One region of the Halomonas sp. EF61 genome, then DNA from elsewhere that is predicted to be linked to it. Evidence: predicted binding sites of a transcription regulator. Region 1 holds the regulator's gene; the other holds the start of a gene.
The links. The regulator FNR, encoded in region 1, switches genes on or off when oxygen is low (the NO sensors DNR and NnrR bind a similar motif). The targets are predictions, from matches to a motif close to TTGATNTANATCAA.
Positions count from the first base shown of each region.

Region 1 (3,206 bases):
CCGAGGACAAGCTCGGGCACTTGAAGGCGCGACAGGCACAGGGCGAAAAGGTGGCCATGGTCGGTGATGGCATCAATGACGTGCCGGTACTGGCCGGCGCCGACCTCGCCATCGCCATGGCCGGGGCCAGCGACCTCACCCGCACCCGCGCCGATCTGGTATTGCTGGGCGAACCGCTCACGGGTATCGTCCAAGCCATCGAGGTGGCCCGCCAGACCCGTCGAATCATTCGCCAGAATCTGTCCTGGTCAGTGCTCTACAATGTCGTGGCGCTACCCGCAGCGGCGCTGGGCTTCGTGCCCCCTTGGCTTGCCGCCATCGGCATGTCACTCAGCTCGTTGCTGGTCATCGCTAATGCCCTGCGTCTGCGGCGTGGACGCACCAGGCCGACCGCGACGCCTTCACCCGTCACCGCAAGCCCCGGCCCATGAGCATCCTTTACCTGTTGATACCCTTGTCGTTGATCCTGCTGGGCCTGGCGGTCTGGGCCTTCTTCTGGGCGGTGCGCAACGACCAGTTCGAGGACCTCGAGGGCCCCGCCTATCGCATCCTGTTCGAGGATGAGGACGACACTCGCAGTGTCGATGACGGCGCTTCCTCGTCCGAAACGCCTGCGCAGACATCCGATCGTGATCCATCGTCCAGAGGGCCTGAGTGAACCCTACCGGCCTGGAGCTGCCTCCCATGATGGCGGCCTTCGTGTTTGGTCTGCTTGGTGGTGCACACTGTATTGGCATGTGCGGCGGCATCATGAGCGCTCTGACCTTTGCCATCCCCCCCAGCATGCGTCAACCTTGGCGGGTGGGCTCTCTGGTGCTTGGCTACAATGTAGGTCGTATCACCAGCTACTGTGTGGCGGGCGCTCTGGTTGCCACCCTGGGTTCGGTGATCGGCCTTTCGCCGACCCTGCGTGGCCTGATGCAGATCGTCGCCAGCCTGATGTTGATCCTGATGGCGCTTTACATTGCCGATCTATGGAAAGGCCTGCGTCACGTCGAGGCACTGGGACGTCACCTCTGGAGGTACCTGGAACCCGCAGGCAGACGCCTGTTGCCGGTGGTGCGTCTGCCCCAGGCGGTGGCGCTGGGCGCCATCTGGGGCTGGCTGCCCTGTGGCCTGGTGTACTCGATGCTGGCCTGGAGCCTGGCACGGGCCGAGCCCCTCGAGGGCGCACTGCTGATGGCGAGCTTCGGTCTTGGCACGCTTCCGGCGCTGGTGGTGACGGGCCTCGCCGCCAGACAAATGCAGGCCCTGCTGGCGCATCGGGCAACACGCCTCGCCGCCGCAGCCATGATCATCGCCTTTGCCGTCTGGCAACTTTGGACTGGGCTGCATCAATGACGCATCCTACCTCTAAGTTATTAATCCTAAAGAGGTAGACGCCACTTTTAGCTGATCTGAGGGTGTAGAATAGTGCCATCAACGTGCTGTACGGGCGACGTCTGTTCTCCCCATGGCCCAGTCAATATCGATCCCAGATCCACAGGAGCTGCGAATGAGTCCTACGGCCCAAGATCGGCGGCGTCCCATGCTGCATGAGACTCGCTGTGAGTCCTGCAGCCTGAGTTCCTTGTGCCTTCCGCTGTCGCTGGAGACCGCCGACCTCGAGCGCTTCGATTCCATCATCCGTCGTCACCCGCCGATCAAGAAAGGCACACGATTGGTCGAGCAGGGAGATCGCTTCACCAGCGTCTTCGCGGTCCGATCGGGGAGTCTCAAGCAGATCACCACCGAAGGCAGCGGCGAAGCTCAGTTGACCAACTTCTTCCTGCCCAGTGAACTGGTTGGTCTGGATGGCATCGACGACGGCCGCTATCCCGGCAGCGTGGTGGCGCTGGAGACCACCACGGTGTGCGAGATTCCCTTCGACCGCCTCGATGCGCTGACCCAGACCCTACCGGAGCTGCGTGCCCAGCTGTTTCGCACCCTGAGCAAGGAGCTGCGAGAGGACCGCCGGATGATGCAGCTGCTGTCACGCAAGACCGCCGATCAGCGCCTGGCCTGCTTCTTCCTCGGCCTGTCGGACCGCTTCCGCCGCCGCGGCTATTCACCGTTCAGCTTCCGCCTGTCCATGTCCCGCGCCGACATCGGCAATCACCTGGGGCTGGCGGTGGAAACGGTCAGCCGTATCCTCGGGCGTTTCCAGCAGCAGGATCTGGTGGCGGTATCGGGACGTGAGGTCAATATCCTCGACCTGACCGCGCTGTCGACCCTGGCCGACACCGAAGTTACCTGAGCGGGCCTGGCGGCAGTGTGCCGGGCTTGGCCAGCAGCGCCCGGTACCCAGGATCTGGAAAGCAAAGCGTAATAGATGGCGTGTGACAAGAAAGAGGCCGCATCCGGAGATGCGGCCTCTTTTGCTGTCATGGCGTCCTGCACATTCGCTGTTGGCGAGATCAGCCGGCATCCACCACGTCGATGCGCCGGGCCTGGCGTTCGGCCTGTACGGCCTCCAGCCCCTCGAAGTCGAACAGTTGCCGATCCGCCAGCTGCGACGGCGCCACATTGGTCACCGCCTTGAACATGCTCTCGAGGCGCCCGGGATGCTTGACCTCCCACTCGGCCAGCATCTCCTTGACCACCTGGCGCTGCAGGTTGGGCTGGGAACCACACAGGTTGCACGGGATGATCGGGAACTCCATCGCCTCGCTGTAGGCCTGGATATCGGCCTCGCGGCAGTACGCCAGCGGGCGGATGATGATGTTCTTGCCGTCGTCGGAGAGCAGCTTGGGCGGCATCGCCTTGAGGCTGCCACCGAAGAACATGTTCAGAAACAGCGTCTCGAGAATGTCCTCGCGGTGGTGGCCCAGGGCGATCTTGGTCGCCCCGATCTCCTCGGCGAAGCCATAGAGCGAGCCGCGCCGCAGGCGTGAGCAGAGCGCGCAGGTGGTCTTGCCCTCCGGCGTCTTCTCCTTCACCACCGAATAGGTGTCGCGCTCGAGGATGTGGTAGTCCACGCCGATACTGTCCAGATAGTTCGGCAGCACATGCTCCGGAAAGCCCGGCTGCTTCTGATCCAGATTCACCGCCACCAGCGAGAAGTTGACCGGCGCGTTGCGCTGAAGGCTGCGCAGGATCTCGAGCATGGTGTAGCTGTCCTTGCCACCAGACAGACACACCATGATCTTGTCGCCTTCCTGGATCATGCCGTAGTCGATGATGGCGTTACCGGCCTGGCGGCGCAGGCGCTTCTGCAGCTTGTTGAA
Region 1 is NZ_JAMSHM010000002.1:1,121,320-1,124,525, forward strand. It holds gene NFI08_RS13855 (heavy metal translocating P-type ATPase) at 1-431, shown strand, start outside; gene ccoS (cbb3-type cytochrome oxidase assembly protein CcoS) at 428-658, shown strand; gene NFI08_RS13865 (sulfite exporter TauE/SafE family protein) at 655-1,341, shown strand; gene fnr (fumarate/nitrate reduction transcriptional regulator Fnr) at 1,496-2,236, shown strand; gene ttcA (tRNA 2-thiocytidine(32) synthetase TtcA) at 2,397-3,206, opposite strand, start outside.

Region 2 (3,206 bases), on a different contig from region 1:
ACTCGCGCACGATCTGCAGCACATGAATTTCCTCGTTGGGGGTCAGCGACAGCCCGCTCCACTGGCCTTTCAGGGTCAGCTCGAAGTCGCCCCGCTTGGAGTACTCCAGCACCGTTTCCTCCAACGCCGCTTCCAGACCCGACTCATGGATGCGCAGACGAAAGGTGTTGAGCAGCTCCCTGAGCTGGCGGTAGGACGAATTGAGACCGTGCCGGAGTTCCGCGACCACCTGCGCCACCTGCTCGTGGCGTTGCTGATCGAGCTGCATCTGTAGACGGGTGACCTGGATCTTCAGGTAGGACAGCGACTGCGCCAGCGAGTCGTGAAGCTCTCGCGCAATCACCGCGCGCTCATCCATCAGCGCCAGCCGACGCTGTTCGTCGGCCTTCTCGGACAGCGACAAGGCCGCGGCAATCAGCCCGGCCACCGTCTCCACCAGCTCGATCTTCCACTGGGCAAGCATATGGCCGGGAGGCTGATGGACACGCAACTCGCCAAAATCCCGACCCGCTTCGCGCACCCTGACCGCATATTCATTGCCGTTGGCATACAGTCCGGCAGCCGCCTTGTCTGATATTTCACGGCCGCGCGATGGTTCCTGAACGAAAGCGCTTTCCGCGCCGGGGCGAGAGCTGAGTCTGACAATATCCTTGCCATTGCCTCCCATGGACAGGCGCAGCTCGAAGGGGCCTTCGTCGGTCACCGCCTCCAGCTGGCGCAGCACTTCCTCGAGCTCTTCCCGGGTCAGCGGAGTGACCCCATTGAGACGCCGCGCGGTCAGATAAAGCATACGCAACGCATCATTGCTGCGCTTCAGTTCATGGGTCTTCGCCGCGACACGCTTTTCCAGCTGACCGTACATTTCCGACAGGCTGGCATTCATCTTGTTGATTGTTCTGGATAACAAGCCTAACTCGTCGTTACCTCGGTAGATGGTTCTCCCCGAAAAGTCACCGACCATCACGCCATTTACAACGCGAATAAGGTCACGAAATGGCGGCATGACACCGCAGACTATTCGATAGACAACCATCACCATAAATATCACGAGAACGGCGAGTGATGCCCCCTGAAAAACCTCAAGAAATACGACCTTTGACTCGGCATATTCTTGAAGCCTTCCCACCAGAATATCGACCTTGTCGACGAACTCTGCGACCTTGTCATCCAGCCGAAAGACGTCACCACCTTCGAAATCCACCGTGTTGGGACGCAGGGTTTCGTGCCAGCACTCCACCACCCTGTCGTAGGCCTCTCTGAGCGGATCATCGGCGTCCACCGGAATCAGCGCGATGATCGCCCCCGCAGCCAGCGTGGCCTCCATCTGTTCGTGCTGCCAGCGTCGCCTGGGGTGATCCGCCGGCAGCAACTCCGACGTCGCCAGCAGTCGATAGGCCTGCATTCGCAGCGAGCCCGCCTGGTTGATGGCGTCGGCGTAACCTCCCGCGCTCTTTGCGATGACGATGGAGCCCAGCAGGCTGACCAGGGCCAGACAGGATATCGCCGCCATGGCGACCAGCATGCGCAGCATCAGTGATCGGCGCAGGTAAAAGGCGCCGTTCATCTACTACACCTTCCCTTTTTGACCCAGATCAAGGGTTTCATCATCTAGAATTTTCCGGAATGTCGCATCCATCTGAGAGGGCAGATAATACGTGACGAACACCTCAAAAACACCCGGATACCTCCATGGAGGTAATTAAGCAAAAGCGCTGGATATAGCACGCAATTCTCTTGACCACAATCAAGTGCCATACAGATACATTGTAGCAAGGTTTAGGGGCCGAACCGGCACCCCTAAAGAGGAAAGCACATGCTCCAACATGACACCGTACCCCGGCGTCAGCAGAACAGAGCGCTAGGCCTATCCACACTCGCCTTCACTCTCTGCTTCGCCGTCTGGACCCTGTTCTCGATTCTCGGTATCCAGATCAAGGAGGACTTCGCGCTCTCCGACACCCAACTTGGCCTGCTGATGGCCACTCCCGTGCTGACGGGTTCGATCAGCCGACTCTTTCTCGGTGTACTGACTGACCGCTTCGGGGGCCGCTGGGTCTTCGGTCTGCTCATGCTGGTCACCGCTACCTGTGTCTACCTGCTGACCTTCGCCAACAGCTACGTGATGCTGCTGGTCGGCGCACTGGGTATCGGCCTGGCCGGTGGCTCCTTCATCGTCGGCGTGGCCTACACCTCGGCCTGGTTCGAGAAGGAACGCCAGGGTACGGCGCTGGGCATCTTCGGGGCCGGTAACGTCGGTGCCGCCGTCACCAACTTCGGCGCGCCCTTCCTGCTGATGGCAATGGGCTGGAAAAGCACCGCCCTGGTCTACGCCACCATCATGGCGATCATGGGCGTGGCCTTTATCCTGCTGGCCAAGGAAGACCCCCAGAATCAGTCGCGCAATGCCGTGCGCCTGCCGCTGTCCGAGCAGTTCGCGCCCCTGGCCGACCTGCGCGTGTGGCGCTTCTCGCTCTACTACTTCTTCGTCTTCGGTGGCTTCGTCGCCCTCGCCCTTTGGCTGCCCCACTACCTGATCGAGGTCTACGGCCTGAGCCTCTCCGCGGCGGGTATCGTGGCGGCGCTGTACACCATCCCGGCCTCGCTGTTCCGTATTCTCGGCGGTTGGATGTCCGACCGCTACGGCGCACGTCGCGTGATGTACTGGACCTTCCTGGCCTCGGTCATCTGCACCTTCCTGCTGAGCTATCCGCCCACCCAGTACGTCGTCGATGGCGTCCGTGGTCCGGTCGAGTTCACCTTCGCCATGCCGCTGGTCGGCTTCATCCTGTTGACCATGGTGCTGGGCTTCTTCATGTCGCTGGGCAAGGCCGCCGTGTACAAGCACATCCCGGTCTACTATCCCAAGAGCGTCGGCCTGGTCGGTGGCGCCGTCGGCATGGTCGGTGGCCTGGGTGGCTTCTTCCTGCCGCTGACCTTCGGCATGCTCAACGATGTCATCGGCATCTGGCAGAGCTGCTTCATGCTGATGTTCGTCGTGGTTGCCGCCGCGCTCATGTGGATGCACTTCGCCATCCGCAAGGCCGAGCGTATCGAGGCCCGCGATCGCTGCGAGTCCACCGACCTGCCCGAGCTGTCCACCCCGAGCCGTTTCGTGCTCGAGGACTGGCGCCCCGAGGACGAGTCCTTCTGGCAGTCCACCGGTCGCAAGATCGCCACGCGTAACCTGTGGATCTCCATCCCCTGTC
Region 2 is NZ_JAMSHM010000003.1:173,732-176,937, reverse strand. It holds gene NFI08_RS15610 (histidine kinase) at 1-1,564, opposite strand, end outside; gene NFI08_RS15605 (nitrate/nitrite transporter) at 1,814-3,206, shown strand, end outside.
Region 2: a site for FNR is predicted at 1,583-1,596, ahead of NFI08_RS15605 (nitrate/nitrite transporter). Genes of this name have one in related genera too.